3 regions of the Plantactinospora sp. BB1 genome follow, and region 3 is predicted to be linked to each of the others. Evidence: riboswitches for the same ligand, from Rfam matches in the RefSeq annotation. Region 3 holds a riboswitch; each other region holds the start of a gene.
What was found. Region 3 has a riboswitch for cyclic di-AMP ahead of C6W10_RS06520 (C39 family peptidase). Riboswitches for the same ligand answer to the same signal wherever they lie in the genome.

Region 1 (7,083 bases), 3.2 Mb from region 3:
AGCTCGAAGTGCAGCATCCCGTCGGTAGCCGCGACCACCACGGAGCGCGGGAAGGAACTCATGTCGGGAATTGTACGGCTCATGTCGTTCCGGACACTGGCACCGCCGGGTCGACCGGGACAGGATCTTCGTACTGGATCACTTCGGGCTGGTGGGAGCGGTAATGGGATCGGGTCGGCAGGTGGCGGTCTTCGGCGCGTACGGGCACACCGGGCGGTTCGTGGTCGCCGAGTTGCACGAGCGCGGGTACGTCCCGCTGCTCCTCGGGCGCGACCGGGAGAGGCTGCTGGCCCTGGCGCAGACCCGACCGGGGCTGGCGGCGCGGCAGGCGTCGGTCGACGATCCGACCTCGCTCGACCGCGCCCTGGACGGCGCGGCCGCCGTGATCAACTGCGCCGGGCCCTTCGCCAGCACCGCCGGCCCGCTGGTCGAGGCGGCGTTGCGCGCCGGCATCCCGTACGTCGACGTGGCGGCCGAGATCGAGGCGAACGTCGACACGTTCGCGCACTTCGCCGAGCGGGCCCGCGCCGCGAACCTCGTGGTGGTCCCGGCGATGGCCTTCTACGGCGGCCTCGGCGACCTGCTGGTCACCACCGCGATGGGCGACTGGACGGCGGCGGACGAGGCACACATCGCGTACGGCCTGAGCGGTTGGCAGCCCACCGCCGGAACGCTCGCCTCGGGCACGATCTCCGGGCAGCGCCGGGGTGGCCGGCGGGTCCGCTACACCGGCGGACGGCTCGAATACCACGACGACGCCCTGCCGACCCTGGAGTGGCCCTTCCCGGCTCCGCTCGGCGCTCAGGAGGTGATCGGCGAGTTCTCGATGGCCGACATCGTCACCGTCCCCAGCCACCTGGCCGTACCGGAGGTGCGCACCTACATGACCGCCAAGGCGGCGAGGGAGCTGGCCGCGCCCGACGCCTCGGCACCGACCGCCGTCGACGAGCGCGGCCGCTCCGCGCAGACCTTCGTCGTCGACGCCCTCGTCCGCTCCGGCGGCACGGAACGCCGGGTGGTCGCCGCCGGCCAGGACATCTACGCGATCAGCGCGCCGCTCGCGGTGGAGGCCGTCGACCGGATCCTCGCCGGGCGAACCAGGACCACCGGCGTCGTCTCGGCGGGCGCGGTCTTCGACGCCCCGGACTTCCTCCGCGCCCTCTCCGCACACCTGGGGCTGCACGTCCCGCTCGACGCACGCGGCTGACCGGCGACCGCCGCCGTCAGATCGACCGCCGCCGCAACCGCCGCCCGGTGCACGGCACGTCGTGGTCGATCCGCAGGCCACAGCGCCGGCCGCCGGGCAGCCGCCGGGGGCAGAACACCCGATGCCGTACGTCCTGGTGTTGCTCCTCCGACACGGTGGTCTCCTGGGCGTCGACGCAGAGGAAGGTCAGCGCCCGCGCGGCGGTCCGGGCCAGGACGCGGGCCCGGAGCAGGTCGGTCGTGAGGATCGGCAGGTGGATGACGTACCGGTGCAGTTCGACGGCCATCATCGGGCCACGCGGTAGGACTGTCGCAGCTGGGCGGACTGCCAGCGCCGGAGTGCGTCCTTGATCCGGGCCGTCTCCTGCCGGCTACGGGCCAGTTCGGCCTGGACGCCGCCGAGTTCGTCGGCGACCCGGTCGAGGAAGGCGCCCACCTCGACGGGATCGAGGCCACGCCAGGTGATCCGGAACCGCCGGCTCCGCACCTGCCAGGGCCGGATCGGCGGGTACGAAGCGGAGCGGCATCCGCCGATCACCGAGTGGAGCCGGGTGGACGCGCTCGATCTGGTCAGGATGCGCCGGAGCAGTTGCCGCACGTCGTAGTCCTTTCTGCTGGGGGTTTCCCTGCAACGAGTGGGCCGGGAGGGGCCCATCGCCGAGCCGATGGCCGAAGCGACGTTTCGCTGTGCCTCAGCCGGGCATGCTCGGCGCCCCGATTGCCGTTGGCAGCTAGTCAACCCGGGGGTAGGCAACCTGTCAATCCTATCGACTAGAAGGTGCGCCCAATGCATGTCATGGCGCTCGCAGAAGTCGCCGACTATCTCGGGGTCAGCCGCCAGCGTGCCGCAGTTCTGGTGGACAGGCCCGACTTCCCGGCGCCTCTGGACACGTTGACCGTCGGCCGGATCTGGTCCGCCGCGGATGTCAGGGAGTACGCAGCGCGTCGTCGTGAGCGCTTGGACAGCACCCGGGACGAGTAGCTGTCGCAGAGCCACCTCGCCGGTTACAGCTCTGACCGTAACCTCGCCTCGCTGGTAGGGGAGCCGAGGGTGGTCGGCGCGGAGACTGTCGAGCTGGGTGCACAGGCGGGGCACGGAAGCCGGGGTTGTCGACAGCCGGGGTTGTCGACGGTGTGACGCGGTTCGGGTCGACCGGCGGGCGGGACCGGGCTTCGGACAGCCCGGGAGGGTGGGCGCACAAGCGGGGCAGCTCGACAGTCTCCTCCGCGAATGTTCCACCCCCGCACCCAACCCGACGTGAGATCGCCGGCTCAGAGATGATCGCCACGACGGCCGACGTGGGATTGCCGCTAGCGCAGTTCCGCGATCCTGGCCCGAGTGTTGGCCGGGGCCTCGGGGTGCCCGTGCTCGACGTCGGCCCGGACGTCGGCCACGGTCCTGCCGGCCAACTCCCGTCGCCAGGCCAGCTCCGCGCCACGCATCGCCTGGGCGAACGCGCAGGACTGTCGGTAGTCGACGCCGGCATGCTCCCCCGGCCCCTTGCTGAGGATCTGGTCGCACCGGAACAGCTCCTCCGGGCCCTCGATCGCGGCGACGATGTCCAGTAGGGAGACCGCCTCCGGGGCCCGGGCCAGCCGGAAGCCTCCGCGCGGTCCCGAGGTCGAGGTCAGGATCCCGGCCCGGACCAGGGCTTGGAGCTGCTTGTTCAGGTAGGCCGGCGGCAGCTCGTAGAACGCCGCGAGGGTACCGGTCGGCACCGGGTCGTCCAGCCAGCTCAGGTTGAGGCACGTGTGGAGGGCCCATTCGACGCCCTGGCTCGTCCGCATAATCCTGGACTTTACACGTCCAGAAACTGTGACGCCCGCCATGATCACTAGCGCCGCCGATTCTGGATATCTAGTGTCTAGGAATCAGCGAAGCAACGAAGGAGCCGACAATGACCCTGGTACGCGCAGCCGAAGCCGAGGTTCTGGAGAGCGACCCGGCCAGCGTGATCACGCTGCTACTCGACCCCGAGCACACCGGCGGCACCCTGACCAGCAACCGCACCCTGCTCAAGAGCGGCACCGACGGCGCCCCGCCACACCTGCACACCCGCTCCGGCGAGCTGTTCTTCGTGCTCGACGGCGCCCTCGAAATGCTCGTCGGCGACGAACTGCACACCCTGCACAAGGGAGACACGCTCTTCGTTCCGCCGCACACCCCGCACGCCTTCGCCCCCGCCGACGGCCAGGACGCCGACTTCCTCGTCGTGCTCACCCCCGGCAAGCCCCGGTTCGACTACTACCGGCTCCTCGACCGGGTGCACCAGGGCGAGGCCACCTGGCAGGAGGTCGGCCAGACCCAGGACCGCTACGACAACCACTACGTGGAGAGCCCGGTGTGGACGGCACGCGGCTGACCACGACCTGAGGTGACAGCGGTGGAATCGGGTCGGGCGGCCGAGGATGGCCACCCGGCCCGGTGTCGGGTGGCTACTCGACCAGGCGGTCCCGCCTGATCTTGTAGACCCCGTACAGGCTCTCCAAGCCTCCAACGACCATCAGCACCACGCCGAGCTTGGTGGGCGTGAAGATGACGACATGCTCGTCCGGTCCGAACAGCCGGAGCGCCAGTCCCACCACAAAGGTGGCCAGGCCGGTGAGCAGCGTCTTACGGGCTGAGGACATCGAGGATCCCTGCTGGAGAAGAGGGGCGGGAGGATCTTCGAAAAGCCTAGTCAGGCCCGCTATCCCCAGCCTCCTGCCGGTTGAGGAAACCGGACTACATCCTTCGACCGACACCACACCGGCCCCCGCCTCCGAGAGCTGCCCGGCGCCTCGACCGGCACGTCGCCCATGAAGCAATTTCCACGGCGGATCACTCCGAAATCCACCTGTTCGACCCAGTTGATCAGGTAGGCTGACCCCGGTTTCGCCCGGTGGCGCACCCCTCCGCGCCGGCGTGACCGCCGCCGAATCACTTTCGGGTGAGCCGGGGACCCAGGTAGGTGGGGTGAGTCCGCAACCGCGGTAGGGACTTGTTCCGTCCCGAACCCGTCAGCTAACTCGGTAGGCGGGCGACGGAGGGACATGCATGACGGGATCCACACGTCGGCGGCTTCCGCTGGCCCTGGCCCTGCTCGCCACGTTCGGCGCGCTCGCCGGGGCAGCACTCCGGCCCGGCGTGGCGGAGGCGAACAGCCCCGCCGTCCTCGGCGACGAAGGCGACACCCCGCTCCTACGGGACGTGCTCGAATCGACCGGCCGAGGTTACCTACAGGCCAGAAACGCGCTGGCCAACGCGAAAGCTCGACAGGCGAAGATCGTCGCCGAGCTACGCCGGGTCGAGGAACGCATCGCGCAGTTGCGGCCCCGGGTGGAGCAGGTGGCCCGGACGGCGTACCAGACCGGCCGGATCGGCCCGGTGTTGGTACTGCTGCACAGCGGCTCGGCCGACGAACTCCTGGAGCGCGCCCGTGGCCTGGAGGCGGTGGCGCTGCGGGACAACGACGTACTGCGCGCACTCGGCCAGGCCCGGGAGCGGGCCGCGCGGGCGAAGCAGGCGCTCGACGCCGAGGTGGTCGAGGAGCGCCGCCAACTCGCCATCATGCTGCGGCAGAAGCAGGCCGCCGAGCGGGCGCTGGCCCAGGTCGGCGGCGCCTCCACCGGGGGCTTCGTCAACGCGAGTTCGCCGGTGGCCCGACCCGCGCCACGCGCCGCCGACGGCTCCTGGCCACCACAGTCGTGCAGCCAGCCCGACCCGACCACCACGGGCTGCGTCACACCACGCACCCTGCACGCCTACACCGAGGCACGCCGGGCCGGCTTCGGCCGCTTCACCGGCTGCTACCGCTCCGGCGGCCCGTACGAGCATCCGAAGGGGCGGGCCTGCGACTTCTCCGCCGAGGCGGGTGGCTTCCGAGGTGCCGCCACCGGCGCCGACCGGACGTACGGCAACAACCTCGCCGCGTTCTTCGTCCGCAACGCCGACCGGATCGGGGTGTTGTACGTGATCTGGTATCGGCAGATCTGGTTGCCGACGATCGGCTGGAAGTCGTACGGCGGCGCACACGGCGACCCGTCCAGCGACCACACCAACCACGTACACCTGTCGCTGGTCTGACGGCCGGGGGGAACACCCCCGGCCGAGCGGACCGCCGGGACGGGAGGGTCAAGTCGGTTCGCTCTCCGGGGTACGTCGGACCGGGGCGCGGCCGGCCGGTTGGGCGGGCTGCGGACCCGTCGGGCGGGCCGGCGGGATCGGCCGGGTCACCGGCTCCAGGCAGGTGATCCGGACCTTCTCCCCGTGGTGCAGCAGTTCGAGGGCGTCGTCCGGCTCGCCGTCGCGCAGCTCGTACGTCGCCTCGCGCGGCCGGACGTCCACCCGCAGGTGCACGCCCCGGTAGCGGAGCGAGAACTCCAGCCGGTCGATCCGGCTCGGCAGCCGGGGTGCGAAGGAGAGTGTCGCGGTGTGGTCGCGCATCCCGCCGAACCCGGCCACCAGGGCGATCCACGCCCCGGCCAGGGAGGCGACGTGCACGCCGTCCCGGGTGTTCTGGTTGAGGTCGTGCAGGTCCATCAGGGCCGCCTCGCCCAGATAGTCGTGCGCGAGTTCCAGGTGCCCGGTCTCGGCCGCCAGCACCGCCTGGGTGCAGGCCGACAACGACGAGTCGCGGACCGTACGCCGCTCGTAGTAGGCGAAGTTCGCCGCCTTCTCCTCGTCGCTGAACGCGTCGCCGCGCCAGTGCATCGCCAGTACCAGGTCGGCCTGCTTGATCACCTGTTTGCGGTACAGGTCGAAGTAGGGGTAGTTGAGCAGCAGCGGGTACTGCTCCGGCGGGGTGCTCGCGAAGTCCCACTCCTGGAAGCGGGTGAAGCCCTCCACCTGCGGGTGCACGCCCAGCTCCGGGTCGTACGGGACGTGCATGTCGTGCGCGGCGTCCCGCCAGGCGGCGGTCTCCTCGTCGTCGACGCCGAGCTTCCATGCCTCCTCGCCGTGCCGGGCGGCGGCGTCGGCGGCGGCCAGCAGGTTCCGCTGGGCCATCAGGTTGGTGTAGACGTTGTCGCTCTTCACCGCCGTGTACTCGTCCGGCCCGGTCACCCCGTCCAGGTGGAACCGGCCGTGCCGGTCGTGGTGCCCCAGCGAGCGCCAGAGTCGCGCGGTCTCCACCAGCAGTTCCAGCCCGACCTCGCGTTCGAACTGCTCGTCGTCGGTCGCCTGCACGTACCGGCGTACCGCGTCGGCGATGTCGGCCGCGATGTGGAACCCGGCGGTCCCGGCCGGCCAGTACGCCGAGGTCTCCTGGCCCCGGATGGTCCGCCACGGGAAGGCGGCGCCGCGCAGGCCCAGCGTCCGGGCCCGTTCCTGCGCCAGGTGCAGGGTGGAGTGCCGCCAGCGCAGCGCGGAGGCGACCGCCGACGGCAGCGTGTAGGTCAGCACCGGGAGTACGAAGGTCTCGGTGTCCCAGAACGCGTGCCCGTCGTAGCCCGGCCCGGTCAGGCCCTTCGCCGCGATCGGCCGCAGCTCGGCCCGGGCGCCCGCCTGTAGCACGTGGAAGAGTCCGAACCGGACCGCCTGCTGCACCTCCGGGTCGCCCTCGACCCGCACGTCGGAGTCGTCCCAGAAGGTGTCGAGATAGCTGCGCTGCTCGGTGCAGAGCCCGTCCCAGCCGGAGAACTTCGCGCCGGCCAGCGCCGCCGCCACCTGGTCACGCAGCGCCGGGCGGGACCGGCGGCTCGACCAGCCGTACGCGACGAACTTGACGATCCGGAGCTGCTCACCCGGCTTGATCACCGAGGTGACGGTGGTCCGGGCCCAGTCCTCGTACGCCTCGGTGCCGACGAGCTTGCGTTCCGGCCCGTGCACCTCGTGGCTCATCGAGACGGCCACCCGCAGCCCGCTCGCCTTGGTGCGGTGGATCAGCAGCGCACCGT
Region 2 (7,083 bases), 2.1 Mb from region 3:
GACATCGTCAGCCGGAGGAGCACCTTCCCACACCGCAAGGTCGTAGCTCATGCCGGCAGTGTGCCGCCCTGTGCCGACATCAAGTTCGGTCGAGGGTCCACGCATTGGATGAGGGCCGTCTTTTGTCAGCGACCGCCTATCGCCGACGCGCTGAGCAAGCTCGTCGAGGACGCGCGCAAGCCCACCGACGACACCGGCAACGGGGACCAGAACCAGGCGCCCGCCGACCCGGCCGGCGACGCGACGGAGGGCGCGGAAGGGCACGCGAAACCGGAGGGGCACGCAGGGGCACGACGCCCGGATAGAGATCGAATACGACGAAGGCCCAGCGTCAGGAGATGTCCTCTGACCAGGGCCTTCGGGTTGGAGCGGGTGACGGGAATCGAACCCGCACTGTCAGCTTGGGAAGCTGATGTTCTGCCATTGAACTACACCCGCGAGCGGACCCCACTGTACCCGGTCGGGTCCGATCATGCACTCACCCTCCCCCCGGGTACGGCCGGACCGGCCTGTCACGCCTTCAGATCCCACGCGAACCACGCCGCGTCGCCTCGTTTGCAACGCTGACCGCAGCTAGTAACGTCCGCCTCACCTGCAACTATGGCTCTGTGTCATCGCAGAGCCACTCTCCGAAAGCAAAGGGTGTGGCAATGGCGTTTCGTGGACTGTGGTTGTCGTCGCGTTCCGGCTTGACCGGCATGGCGAGCATGTTTCTCGTCCTGCTGCTCGGAGCCGGCCCGGCGGTGGCGGCGCCTCCGGGCTCGGCCGGGCGAACCGGCGCACCGGATTGCGCCGAGACGACCAGCGGCCACCCGAGCGCCGTGACACCGAGCAGCGCGACACCGAACGCCAAGGCCAGACCCGGGGCGCCGCACGCCGCCGAGCCCAACGAGCTGACCCCGGCCGAGGCCGCCGAACTGGACCGAGCGGTCGACTCGGCGTACGCACAACGGGTCGGGGTGGCGCCGCTGGGCGTACCGGGCAAGCTCAGGATCACCATCGACGTGGTGTTCCACGTCGTCAGCGAGAAGCGGACCCGGGCGGACGGGGACATCCCACTGTCGCTGATCCAGGCCCAACTGAGGGTGCTGAACGACGCCTTCGGTGGGCGTACCGGTGGGGCCTGGACGCCGTTCCACTTCAGGTTGAAGAAGGTGAACCGGGTGGTCAATCCGGCCTGGTACCCGATCGTGGCGGAGAGCCCGGCGGAGACGCAGATGAAGCGTGCGCTGCGGGTCGGCGGCAAGCACACCCTGAACATCTACACGGGGCTGCTGGACGACGAGTTGCTCGGCTGGGCTACTTTCCCGCAACGCGAACTCGACCCGTACGACGGGGTGGTGGTGCTCGCCGAGTCGCTGCCGGGCGGCACGGCGGCACCGTACAACGCGGGGGACACGGCGACGCACGAGGTCGGGCACTGGCTGAACCTCTACCACACCTTCCAGCAGGGCTGCTCCGGTCAGGGCGACCACGTCTACGACACGCCCGCCGAGGCGGAGCCGGCCTTCGGTTGCCCGGAGCGACGGGACACCTGCACGACGAAGCCGGGTCTCGACCCGATCCACAACTTCATGGACTACTCGGTCGACGCCTGTATGTACGAGTTCACGTACGGTCAGGTGTTCCGGATGCTCAAGGCGTGGAAGGCGTTCCGGGAGCCGTAGGTCACGGTGTCGGGACCGGTTCCGCCTCGACGGCCCGGCGCCGGCCGCGTCGCTTCGGCCCGGCGGTGGCGCCTCCGCCCGCAACGCCCTCGCCTGTGGTGACGGCGCCGGCCGGGTCGAGCCAGACCTGCACGGCAGGGCGCTCGGACCGGTCTCCGGCGGCGAGCGGGGTGGCACCGTTGCTGCCGTGCCGGGCCACCATCGCCACGTCGACGGTGAACTCGAAGAGCCGCCAGTCGACCTGCGGTGCGGCCCGCAGGTTGCCGGCGAGCTGGTCCACCCGGGCCTGGTCGGTCACCGGGCGGGCCCGACCGGCGACGTAGGCCTCGTCGTCGCTGTCCTCGGGCGGGAAGGAGTGCAGCGCGTAGCGCCCGTCCCGTTCGAGGTCGCGCCGCTTCGGGGAGTCGACGACGAAACAGAAGAGTCCCTCGTCGGTGATGACCGGGGACACCGGGTGCACCCGCGGCCCACCGTCGGCGCGCACGGTCGCCAGGTAGCCGAGACCCGGACCGTACTGCTGGATGAGGACGCGGATCGCGTCGGCGAGTCGAGGCTCGTCAGAGGCGAATTCGGACCAGGATGCCATGGGTACATTCTATCGAACACATGTTCGATCACCTACCCCGAACCCACCCCGATCCCACCCTTCGGCGAGGTCGCGGCCAGCCGGCCGCACCCGACCGCTAAGGTGATCCGGTGCTGCTCTCCGACCACGACCTAGTGATCGAGATCAAGGCGGGCACCCTCGCGCTGGAGCCGTTCGAGCCCGCGCTGGTGCAGCCGTCGAGCATCGACGTACGCCTGGACCGGCTCTTCCGGGTCTTCAACAACCACCTCTACACGCACATCGACCCGGCGGTGCAGCAGGACGAGCTGACCTCGCTGGTCGACGTGCCGGACGGCGAGCCGTTCGTGCTGCACCCGGGTGAGTTCGTGCTCGCCTCCACCCTGGAGGTGATCTCGCTCGGCGACCAGCTCGCGGGCCGGCTGGAGGGAAAGGCGTTGGCCGTGGACACGCCCATCCCGACTCCGGCAGGGTGGCGGGAGATGGGCGACCTGAGGGTGGGCGATCTCGTCTTCGATGATCGGGGCCAACCGGTACGGATCGTGGCTGCGACTGACGTGATGACCAACCGTCCCTGCTTCCGGGTCAGTTTCTCGGACGGTGAGTCGATCGTCGCCGACGCCGATCATCGGTGGATCACCACCACGAAGCTGGAGCGCAAGTACATCGCCCGCGGCACGCTCGCGGCCGGCTCGGTTCGGACGACCGCCGAGATTGCCGGCGATCTTCGCTACGGTGACAAGGAGCGAAACCACCATATCCACGTCACCGAGCCGGTCCATTACCCCACCCGTGACCTGCTCGTGGACCCCTATGTTCTCGGTGCGTGGCTCGGCGCCGGCACATCGGACAGTGCCGAGTTCACCTGCGCCGACGAATCGATTCTCGACGAGATCCGACGTGCCGGCTACCCGGTCTCGAAGGTCAGCGGTCGCTACCGGTACCGGATCGGCGGGGTAGGCCACACACGCGACGCCAGCAGCGGTCGGTATTCGGCGAACGGGTCGTTGTCGAGCCTGCTCAAACAACTCGGCGTCGTCGGCAACAAGCATGTGCCGGCCGAGTACCTCACGGCCGATGTCGACCAGCGCACCGCGCTGTTGCAGGGCCTCATGGACACCGACGGCCACATCGACGATCTGGGCCGCTGTGAGTTCGTCAGCACCAAGGAAAGGCTTGCGGACGCGGTGGTCGAACTCGCCGCAAGTCTCGGACTGAGGCCGGTGAAACGGAAGAAGCGGGCGGTCCTGAACGGCGTGGAGTGCGGGGTGGCGTTCCAGGTCAAGTTCACGCCACACCTACCGGTCTTCCGGCTGCCCCGGAAGCTCGCACGACAGAAGGCTGGCCGGTTCCACCGTTTCCGTGCGGTCGACGACGTGCGGCCCGTGGAGTCCGTCCCGGTCCGCTGCATCCAGGTGGCGGATCCGCGTGGGATGTTCCTCGCCGGCCGGACGTTCGTGCCGACCCACAACTCCAGCCTCGGCCGGCTCGGCCTGCTCACCCACTCGACCGCCGGCTTCATCGACCCCGGGTTCTCCGGGCACGTCACGCTGGAGCTGTCGAACGTGGCCAACCTGCCGATCCGGCTCTGGCCCGGGATGAAGATCGGCCAGCTCTGCATCTTCCGGCTCTCGTCGCCGTCCGCCCACCCGTACGGGTCGGCGGTCTACGGGTCGCGCTACCAGGGGCAGCGCGGCCCCACCCCGAGCCGCTCCTGGCAGAACTGGCGCACCTGGCCCACCCGCTGACGCCCCGCCCGCGCGGCGGCCACACGGACCGAATAGAGGAACCCCCGCCGCAGGTGCGCGACGGGGGTTCCTCCGTTGACACGGTCGATCGGGGAGACGTCAGCCGGGTCTGCCGAAGCTGTGGATCTCGCCGTCGTCCATCCGCTTCATCTTCACCGGTTCACCGGCCCGGGAGGCGTGCACGATCCATCCGCCGCCGACGTACATGCCGACGTGGCTGAGGTCGGCGTAGTAGAAGACGAGGTCACCGGGGCGGAGCTGGGAGCGGCTGACCGACTTCACCTGCCCGCGCTGCGCCCGGGCGTTGTGCGGCAGCCCGACGCCGCCCTTCGCCCAGGCGGCCAGGGTCAGGCCGGAGCAGTCGTACGAGCTGGGGCCTTCGGCACCCCACTTGTACGGCTTGCCGATCTGGGCGCAGGCGAACTTGACCGCCTGGCCGGCCGGGCCGCCGGGGTAGGTCGCCGGGCAGGGCGCGGGCCGCAGCGGGCCGGCGGAGCCGTTCCCGTACGCCTGGATCCGCAGCTTCTGCAACCGCTCGACCTCGGCGTCGATCTCCTTCTTCTTCGCCGCCAGCTCCGCCTCGGTCTTGGTCAGCTGGCTGACCAACCGGTCCAGCGGGGCCTTCTGGGCGGCGTACTTGTTCTTGAGGTCGACGACCGCCTGCACCTCGCGCTGCTGCTGCCGCGCGAACTGGTCGAGCACCGAGAGCTGGCCGACCAGCGCGGTCGGCGACTTCGTGGTGAGCAGGGCGTTGACCGCGGACGCCTTGTCGCCCTTGTACGCCTCCACGGCGAAGTCGCTCACCCGGTTCATCGCGGCGTCGATCTGCGACTGGAGCGGGGCGATCTTCTTCTGCAGGGCGGCGGCCTGCTTCTTCTTCGCGGTCAGGTCCTGCCGGGTGGCGTTGTGCCTCTCGACGACCGGCTCCAGTTTGCGCCAGGCGGTGTCGATCTGCTGCTCGATCTCGGCCACCGACGGTTCGGCGAGTGCCGGCGTCGTGCCGGTGAACAGCACGGCGGCGCTGGCCAGGGCCGTGAGGGCGATGGCGAGAATGGACCTTCGAGGGCGCGGTTTCGCGTTCCCGGCGTCGGCGGAGGCCGATCGGAGGGATGGCGACCGCGGCGGGGCAGGGGGAGCCACCGGGGTCCGTACTCCTTCTTCCGTAGCCCGCCTACCGGGTTAGCTGACGGGTTCGGGCGGGAAGATTGTCGCCCTACCGCGTGAGACGCGGATTCACCCCATGAAGCTCGGGTCCCCGGTTCGCTGAGTGTGACGATTCGGCGGTGTCGAGACGTCGCCGCCCGGCTAGGCGGCCTGCCGTCGGCTCGACGGTCCCCAACCTTAGAGAAGGGTGTTATCCAAACGCAACCCCGTGATCTGAGTCGATTCGTTATGTATCGGATCGGTCGCTGACGGTGGGAGCATTCGAACCCCCGAACCGAAGGATCGAACCCGCCGATCACACTCGGTATATGTGAAAGATTCCTACATAGTGACGACCTTGGCCGGCAGGTATTGACCAGCACCGGTCCCGGGTGGAGGGTGATCAGCAGGCCCACCCCCGGCTCATGGAGGTTCGATGCTTCCCACGAAACAGCCGCTGAGCAGGAGAATCGCGATCGGGGCCGCAGTCGTCGGCGCCGCCGCGCTGCTGCCGGCCAGCCCCGCGCCCGCCACCGCCGCGTCCGCCGACAGCCGGCAACAGGAGTACGCCGCCGCCGCGGCCGAGTTCGGCGTACCCGAAAGTGTGCTGCTCGGCGTCTCCTATCTGGAATCCCGCTGGGACACGAACGCCGGCACGCCGAGCACCAGCGGCGGGTACGGCCCGATGCACCTCACCGACGTCGCCGGGCTGGCCACCGGGCCGGAGCACCCCGAGCACGGTGAGGACCGACGCGGCGACCAGGCCCGACCCGCCCGCCCGGCACCCGGACCCGCCGGCCCACACCTCGACCGGAGCGCCGACGCGCCGCCCGGCGGACAGACCCTGGACGCCGCCGTCGCGCTGACCGGAGTCGACGAGCACCTGCTCCGCTCGCAACCGGCGGCGAACATCCGGGGCGGGGCGGCGCTGCTGGCGTCGTACCAGAAATCGCTGGCCGCGCCGACGGGCCCGGCCAGCGACCCGGCGGCCTGGTACGGCGCGGTGGCCCGGTACGCCGGCAGCGACCGCGCCGACGCCGCGGCGGCCTTCGCCGACGAGGTGTACCGGACCATCGCCGAAGGCGCCAGCCGGACCACCGACGACGGCCACCGGATCACCCTGCCCGGCCGACCGGGGCTCGCCCCGCAGCGCTCCTGGCTGGACCGGCTCGGCCTGCCCGGCACCCCCCGCCCGGACGGGCTGGAGTGCCCGCGCGACATCTCCTGCGAGTGGATCCCCGCCCCCTACCAGGCGTTCGGGGACGGCGACTACGGCAACCACGACCTCTCCGACCGGCCCGCCCGGCAGAAGATCGAATACATCGTCATCCACGACACCGAGGGCAGCTACGACACCACGCTGCGGCTGGTGCAGGACCCGACCTACGTGAGCTGGCAGTACACGCTCCGCTCGGCGGACGGGCACATCGCGCAGCATGTCTTGGGCAAGGACGTGGCCTGGCACGCCGGCAACTGGTACGTCAACGCCAAGGCGATCGGCCTCGAACACGAGGGCTTCGCCGCCCAGGGCACCTGGTACACCGAGGCGATGTACCGGACCTCCGCCAAGCTCGTCCGCTACCTCGCCGACCGGTACGACATCCCACTCGACCGCGACCACATCATCGGGCACGACAACGTACCCGGCATCCTGCCGGCGAACGTGCGCGGCATGCACTGGGACCCCGGCCCGTACTGGGACTGGTCGCACTACTTCGACCTGCTGAAGGCACCGTTCCGGGGCATCGGCATCCCGGCCGCCGGCCTGGTCACCATCGACCCGGACTTCGCCACCAACCGGCCGGCCTTCACCGGCTGCGACACCGCCGGGGTGCCCTGCCCGTCGCGCGGCTCCTCGTCGGTGATCCTGCGCAGCGCCCCGGCCGCCGACGCGCCGCTGGTCAACGACATCGCGCTGCGCCCGGACGGCACCCCGAACACCATGCACATCTCCGACCAC
Region 3 (7,083 bases):
CTCCGGCGGTACCGACACCTGCCAGGGTGACTCCGGCGGCCCGATGTTCCGGCAGGGTGGCAGCGGCCTGGTCCAGGTCGGGATCGTGAGCTGGGGCAACGGATGTGCACGAGCCAACTACCCTGGCGTCTACACCCAGGTCAGCTACTTCTCCTCGGCGATCGCCTCGGCGGCGGCGAGCCTGGGCGGCTGACCGGTAGGGGTGTGGTCGGGGCCGTGGGAACCGACCCACCCGGGCCGGCGCAGGTCAGGTAAAACACGAGTGGCGCCACCCATGCGGGTGGCGCCACTTCGTAGAAGATGTCCGGCGGCGTCTTACTCTCCCACACCCTCCCGAGTGCAGTACCATCAGCGCTGGAAGGCTTAGCTTCCGGGTTCGGAATGTAACCGGGCGTTTCCCCTCCGCCATAACCGCCGTAACCCTGGCGGGGCCGGCGACAGCGCCACCGACGAACGCCAGACCAGCAACACCCAGAGCGGTCCTACGAACCAGGGAAGTCTGCTCGATGGCCGGGAGCCATCGGCTGAACAGAGTCGTGTTCATGATGGTCTACCTTCCAATCGGGGGTGAACACCCCACGGGGGAAAACCGGGGTGTCATTGGAAATCACACATCCCGAGACCGTCACGGCCTCAAGGGACGAAAGAAGGTTCGCCCGGCACACGCGCACGGGGGGGTGCTGGTACTCAGGCGAACACCATATGTAACGACCGGCGGCCCCGGATCATTCCCCGAGGCCCGACCACCAGCCCAGCTCACAGGCGGTGCTACTCGGCCGTACGCATGGTGTAACGACCGGCGGGCAGCCGGCATTCCGCCGTCAGCAATTGATCATGAGATCGGCGAAGGTCTCCGACCCGGCGGACCGGATCGGCGATCATGGGCGAAACAGCCCGGAGCGTGTCGACCACCCCGATGTCCCGTTCAGCCGGTATCAGCCCGGTCAGCTCCGGCCCTGGCGGAATCGGACGGGCCGCACCCCGATCCCCGACCACGGCCGTGACGGTCGGCGGTCGGCGGTCGGCGGTCAGAGCAGCGGGGCGACGTCCCGGGTGATCGGTACGGCCAGCACGGTCGGACTCTCCGTGCCGAGTGCCGCCCGGAACGCCGCCCGGAACTCGTCCACCGATTCGACCTGGTGTGCGACACAGCCGTAGCCGCGGGCGATGCTCGGGATGTCCAGGCCGGGCAGGTCGAGTCCGGGCACCCCCGGCGCGTCCTCCAACTCGGCGAAGGCCTTCAGCACCCCGTACGCCCGGTTGACCGGCACCACGAAGACGACCGGCAGCCGGTGCTGGGCGGCGGTCCAGAGCGCCTGCGGCGAGTACTGGAACGAGCCGTCCCCGATCACCGCCACCACCGGCCGGTGCTGCCCGGTGTCGCGCTGGGCGAGCGCGATGCCGACCGCCGCCGGCAGCGCGAAGCCCAGGCCGCCGCTGGCCATCTTGAAGTACGAGCCCGGTCGGGTGATGGTCAGTTGCCGGTGCAGCACGCTGAGGTTGGAGGGGGATTCGGGCACCACGATGCCGTCCGCCGGCCATTCGGCGGCGAGCGCCCCGAAGAGTGCCTCCGGGGTCAGCGGGGTGCCGGGGTCCGCGTCCGGCACGGCGGGGCGGGTCGGCGGCATCGGCCGGTCGGTGGCCGGCAGCCGCTCGGCCAGCCCGGCGCAGGCCAGCGTCACGTCGCCGACCAGGCTGTCGCCGACCGGTGCCCGGGCCGCCTCGGCAGGGTCGTCCGTGACGTGCAGCAGCCGGGTGCCGTCCGGCAGGTAGCCCCGCCGACCGGGGACGTACGGGTAGTAACGGAACACCGGGGCACCGATCACCAGTACGGTGTCGTGGCCGACCAGTTTCTCGGCCAGCGGGCCGATCGCCGGCGGCAGCAGCCCCTGGAACTGCGGGTGGTCCTGGGGGAAGCCGACCCGGTCGGCGAAGGGCGGCTGCCAGACGGGTGCCCGGGTCCGTTCGGCGAGGGCGACCGCCTCGGCCCAGCCGGCGCTGCGGTCGACGCCTGAGCCGATCACCAGCATGGGGTGTCGGCTGGCCGCCAGGATCTCGGCGAACCGGTCCAGTTCGGCCGGGTCGGGGGCGACCCGGGTGCTGACCCGGCGTACCGGCGCGGTGCCGGTGGCCGGCTCGTCCCAGTCGTCCAGCGGCAGGGAGAGGTAGACCGGCCCGGCCGGCGGCTGTACGGCGGTGGCGAGCGCCCGCATGAACGCCTCGGGAATGTCCTGCGCGCGCAGCGGCTCGTGACTCCATTTGACGTACGGCTCGGGCAGTTGGGTGGGGCGCACGTTGGTCAGCATCGGCTCGGACAGATTCATCGTCCGGGTCTGCTGGCCGGCGGTCACGATCATGGGTGTCTTGTTGTGCCAGGCGGTGACGAGGCTGCCCATTCCGTTTCCGGTGCCGGGCGCGGTGTGCAGGTTGACGTGCACCGGCCGGCCGCTGGCCTGGGCGTAGCCGTCCGCCATCGCGACCGCGGAGGCCTCCTGGAGAGCCAGAACGTAGCTGAAGTCGGCCGGAAAGTTCTTCAGGAATGGCTCCTCGGTGGAGCCGGGGTTGCCGAACAGGGTGGTCAGGCCGAGGGAACGGAGCAGGTCGTAGGTAGCTTCGTGCACCGTCGTCATCGGAAGGAGCCTCCTGCGGTCTTCGTCCCATGTTCGAGCCACCGGACCAAGCCGGCATTTCCGTCATACCGTACGCGTACATGATCATGCCGGTTTATCCGCCGGTCGCCTCCCGGCCCGGCTGCCCGGCCGGCGCTGTCCCAATCGCGCTCCGAGTCACTGTTTTCGCTGTTCAGTGGGGTTGGCAACGACAGAAGTCGACCAGTAATCTCGGCGAGTCTGGTCCGGCCCCTTGGTCGCCGTACGGGTGACACCGGAGCAGACCCGCCGAGTCGTTACGTAACGAGCCGGGGACCCACAGTTATCTGGGGTGAATCCGCGAGCCGCTGTGGCCCGCGGTAGGGCGGCCTTCCTGCCCGAATCCGTCAGCTAACCCGGTAGGCGGTGTCGGAAGGAGTAGCTGTTCGTGCGGCACCACCCGGGCCCCGGCCCATCCCCCCAGTTCCCTCGCTGCGTCGCGCCCCCGCCCCCGGCCGTCGCGACCGTCCCGGACCACCCGGTCCCCGGCGGCCACCCCAACCTGGCCCGATAGCGGTCCGTGACGCCGAAGTCGTCGACGCGCGGGCACCCCGCCGGCCCGCTGGCCGGCAGTTTCCGGTGGAGGCCGCCGGTCGGCCGCGACGGATCGTGGTGGCGCTGATTCCACCGGTACGCCGATAGCGGCGCCAACCCGGTCGGCACACCCTCGGTCCGTCCCGCCGAATGCGTATCGGCGGACCTTTTCCCGTGCGATTCCGTGCGATTTCGCGTCACGTTTCCCCGCAGCAGCGAAAGAAACGTCGCGTCATTTCTCGCCCCCCGGTGATAGTGGCGCGCATTTCCTCTGGAGGACAACGTTGAAGCACGCAATTAACGGGCGGTTCCGGACCGTCATGTCGGGCCGGCGTAACCGGCTCGCGCTCGCCTCGGCAGCGGTGCTCGCCGCCGCCGCGTCCACCGGGGTCGTGCTGACCTCGGACGGCTCGGCCGAGGCACCGCAGCCCTCGACCGTCGCCGTCGCCGACCTCGGCGCCCCGGCGGCGGGTCAGGCCGGAGCGGCGGTCACCACCGCACCGGAGACGACCGCACCCGCGACGACCGCACCGGCCACCCCGTCACAGCCGGCCACCAGCGCGCCGGGCACCTCCACGCCCAGCGCTGCGGCGAAGGCGGCTGCGGCCAGCACCCCGAGCAAGCGCCCGGCACCCCCGGAGTCGAAGCTGCTGGACTACCAGTTCCAGGCCCAGATCAACGGCTGGTACTGCGGCCCGGCCGCCACCCGGATCGCGCTGACCGTCCGGGACAAGAAGCCCAGCCAGGACGCCGTCGCCGCCGACCTCGGCACCACGATGAGCGGCACGAACTCGGCCCAGGACACCACCCGGGTACTCAACAAGATCATCGGTACCGACTTCTACCGCACCACCGCCATCCCCGGCGGCGCGGCCACCCCGGCGCAGATGGACCGGCTCCAGGCGGACGTCGTGCACGCCGTCACCAGCGGGTACGCCGTGGTCGTCAACATCGCCGGCTCGGCCACCGACCTCGCGGGCGGCTGGCACAGCTACCCCGGCGGGCACTACCTGACCGTCGTCGGCTACCGCGACGACGGCCGCACGGTGAAGATCGCCGACCCGGCCATCCCGGGCGAGGACAGCAACTACTGGATGACCACCATCGACCTGGCGAACTGGGCGGCCACCCGGGGCTACTCGTCCTGATCCGCCCCGTCCGCCGGTAGCAGCACCGACGACCCGCCGGTAGCAGCACCGACGACGCCGGCCCGACCCACCCACCCGGACGACCCGTGCCGACCGGGGGTGTGGGACGGGCCGGCGTCGTCGTCGCGAGCGGTTCCGCGCCCGGCCTCGATCAGTCGCGGATCACTGGCCCTGCCACACCGCCTGGGCGCCGGTGTCACCGGTACGGAACACGTAGTACAGGGTGATCCCGGCCGCCGCCAGGGAGAGCACCCCGAGCACCAGGGTCAGCACCGGTGACCCCTTGGCGGTCGCGGCGGCGGTCCCCTCCGTGCCATCGGCGCCACCCTCGACCCCGGCGGTCGCCGGTGCGGGGGCGGCGGTCCGGGGGCTGACGAGGAAGACCAGCGCCAGGGCCAGCACCCCGAGCACGAGCGTCGCGTACAGGGTGTTGGTGCCGAGGTCCTGGTGCTCCGCCAGCCTCGGGACGTACTCCGGGCTGACCCGGTTACGGGACTCCAGCCGGGCGAGGAAACGGTCGCCGGAGAGCTTGGCCATCAGCGCGGCGAGCGGGGTGGCGACCGCGAGCAGTCCCAGCACCCAGCGCAGGTGCGGGCGGACGAACGGCAGGAACGCGTACCCGACCGCGGTCAACGCGAGCAGTGGCACGAAGACCACCGCGGCATGGACCAGGAACGGGTGGGCGGGAATGCCCATGAACTCCTCGAGCACCGGCGCCTCCTCGGCGACAGATCGGCTGGCGACAGACAGGGATGGACGACAGGCGTACGGGCCGGTGGACGGCGAGCCGGCAGCCTGGCGGATCGGCGGGCTTTCCAGAACGTTGACATGGTGCCCGGGGTGCGCACCCTTGACAAGGGCGACACCGTAACCCGGTGGTGGTGCTGTTCAAAGAGGACGGACGTCCGGGGCGGACGGCGGCTCGCCGACGACGTACTCGGCGTACTCGGCGACCGGGGTGAAGCCGAGCCGGTCGTAGAGCTTGTACGCCGCCGTGTTCTCCGCGACGACGTTCAGTGCCACCGTGTCGACGGTCTCCAGCAGCCGCCGGCAGAGCGTCGCCACCGCCGTACTGGCCAGCCCCTGCCCCCGGTACGCCGGAGCCGTCGTCACGTTGCCCAGCGCGCTCACCCGGTATCGCGGCGACCAGACGTGCACCCCGGCGACGGAGACCAGTTCGCCGGCCCGGCGCAGCCCGACGTAGTGACCGGTCTCGACCATCCGGGGGTCGAACCAGTTGTCCGGATAGGCCGTCCGGTAGAAGGCCGTCAGTTCCGGTATGTCGGCCTCGGTCAGCACCTCGCCGCCGGACGCCACCCGGGCCAGCCGGTCCGGGTCGGTGAGCGCCATCTTCAGGTGCGCGCCGCGTGACCTGAGCGGGTACTCCCGGGCCAGCACCGCCTCGCCACCGGGGGAGAGGTGCGCCTCGAAGTGCCGGGGCAGCAGCGGAAGGAGACCGGTGAGCAACTCGGTCAGCACCGCCGGTGAGCGGTGCAGCGCCAGCAGCACCGGAGTGGACCCACCGTGGTAGAGCAGCGCCACCGCGTCGTCGCGCCGATACCAGGTGGTGTACGGCCAGTAGAAGTCGTCCAGGTCGCCGAGTTCGTACGCGTGCAGGTGCGGGTCGCGGCGCAGCAGACCGGCCAGTTCGTTCCGGTCGTGGCTGGTCCTGATCATCGTCACCGACGCATCATGGCACAGCCCTCGCGTCGGGAGCGTGCGCTCAGGGGACCGGCGCGGGGCGGGGCGACGGTACGGACTGGGCAGCCCCGGCGCCGTCCAACTGCCGGCGGGCCTCGTCGAGGAAGCCGTCGGCGTAGCGCTGCTCCGGGAAGTCCCCGAGATAGCGGGTACGGGTCCGCCACCGCACCTCGGCCAGCGGATCGCTCTCCAACAGCCGGTCCAGTACGTCGTCCAGATTGGACATCTGCGAGTCCAGCACGTAACCCGAGCCGGCCAGCGGGAAGCCCTCGACGAACCGCTCGCCCTCGCCGACCCGGTCGGTCACCGCGTACGGCTTGCCGGAGTAGAGGTAGTCGGAGATCACCGCCGAGACGTCCGAGACCAGCGCGTCGGAGGCGTTGACGCAGTCGACCAGGCTCATCTTCTTCGCCGCGTCGGCGCCGAAGACGTGCCGCCGTCCCGTGCTGGCCCGGTGCTCGGCGAGGAGCTGCTCGATCCGGGCGAGCTGCCGGGCCGACGCCGGGTTCTGCGAGGTGTACGGGTGGGCCCGCAGGATCACCGTCACGCCCCGGTCCAGCAGCCGGCGGACCAGGGTCTCGCCGACCGGCAGCGAGCAGTGGTCGACGTCGGCGTTGTGCCCGGTCCAGGTCGGCGTGTAGAGCACCACCTTGTCGGCCCGGTCCCGGATCGGCTCCCGGCGCACCGCGATCGACTCCACCTGCGGGCGGCCGACGATGGCGAACTTCTCCCGGGGGATGGTCACGCCGTTGCGGGCGTACCGGTCGATCGCCGCCTGCCCGGCGACGAAGATCCGGTCGAAGATCGCGGAGACCGGGTTCGCGCTCGGCGCCTTGTCACTGTCGCCGTGGTGCAGCTGGATGTGCGTGAGGTGCGCGAAGCGGATGCAGTGGCTGTTCTTCGCGCCGTGGTTGACGTAGAACGCCACCCGCAGGCTCGGCACGATCGCCTCGTCGATCGAGCGCGGCGTCGGGCAGACCACCACCGGCGCCCTGGTGGCGGCCGAGATCGCCGGCAGGAAGTTCGGCTCCCGGAGCAGCACCATGAACGGC

Region 1: it holds a riboswitch for cyclic di-AMP, as region 3 does, so the genes downstream of both, C6W10_RS29385 (hypothetical protein) here and C6W10_RS06520 (C39 family peptidase) in region 3, are expected to answer to the same signal.
Region 2: it holds a riboswitch for cyclic di-AMP, as region 3 does, so the genes downstream of both, C6W10_RS34260 (NlpC/P60 family protein) here and C6W10_RS06520 (C39 family peptidase) in region 3, are expected to answer to the same signal.

Annotation. Positions count from the first base shown of each region.
Region 1 covers NZ_CP028159.1:6,733,909-6,740,991, reverse strand. Annotated here, with positions in the region: gene C6W10_RS29425 (helix-turn-helix domain-containing protein) at 1-62, opposite strand, end outside; gene C6W10_RS29420 (trans-acting enoyl reductase family protein) at 164-1,207, shown strand; gene C6W10_RS29415 (hypothetical protein) at 1,224-1,496, opposite strand; gene C6W10_RS29410 (DivIVA domain-containing protein) at 1,493-1,804, opposite strand; gene C6W10_RS29405 (DNA-binding protein) at 1,994-2,188, shown strand; gene C6W10_RS29400 (Rrf2 family transcriptional regulator) at 2,518-2,994, opposite strand; gene C6W10_RS29395 (cupin domain-containing protein) at 3,105-3,569, shown strand; gene C6W10_RS29390 (DUF5708 family protein) at 3,643-3,837, opposite strand; cyclic di-AMP (ydaO/yuaA leader) riboswitch at 4,110-4,240, shown strand; gene C6W10_RS29385 (hypothetical protein) at 4,244-5,272, shown strand; gene C6W10_RS29380 (glycoside hydrolase family 65 protein) at 5,321-7,083, opposite strand, start outside.
Region 2 covers NZ_CP028159.1:7,794,993-7,802,075, forward strand. Annotated here, with positions in the region: gene C6W10_RS34230 (hypothetical protein) at 1-51, opposite strand, end outside; tRNA gene C6W10_RS34235 (tRNA-Gly) at 365-438, opposite strand; gene C6W10_RS34240 (zinc metalloprotease) at 651-1,667, shown strand; gene C6W10_RS34245 (pyridoxamine 5'-phosphate oxidase family protein) at 1,669-2,253, opposite strand; partial or broken gene C6W10_RS34250 (dCTP deaminase) at 2,364-2,669, shown strand; partial or broken gene C6W10_RS39820 (LAGLIDADG family homing endonuclease) at 2,793-3,506, shown strand; partial or broken gene dcd (dCTP deaminase) at 3,702-3,980, shown strand; gene C6W10_RS34260 (NlpC/P60 family protein) at 4,080-4,994, opposite strand; cyclic di-AMP (ydaO/yuaA leader) riboswitch at 5,133-5,273, opposite strand; gene C6W10_RS34265 (N-acetylmuramoyl-L-alanine amidase) at 5,560-7,083, shown strand, end outside.
Region 3 covers NZ_CP028159.1:1,547,106-1,554,188, reverse strand. Annotated here, with positions in the region: gene C6W10_RS06535 (trypsin-like serine protease) at 1-193, shown strand, start outside; rRNA gene rrf (5S ribosomal RNA) at 303-419, opposite strand; gene mdlC (benzoylformate decarboxylase) at 1,029-2,630, opposite strand; cyclic di-AMP (ydaO/yuaA leader) riboswitch at 2,886-3,029, shown strand; gene C6W10_RS06520 (C39 family peptidase) at 3,467-4,330, shown strand; gene C6W10_RS06515 (DUF2231 domain-containing protein) at 4,493-5,041, opposite strand; gene C6W10_RS06510 (GNAT family N-acetyltransferase) at 5,219-6,007, opposite strand; gene C6W10_RS06505 (CDP-glycerol glycerophosphotransferase family protein) at 6,054-7,083, opposite strand, start outside.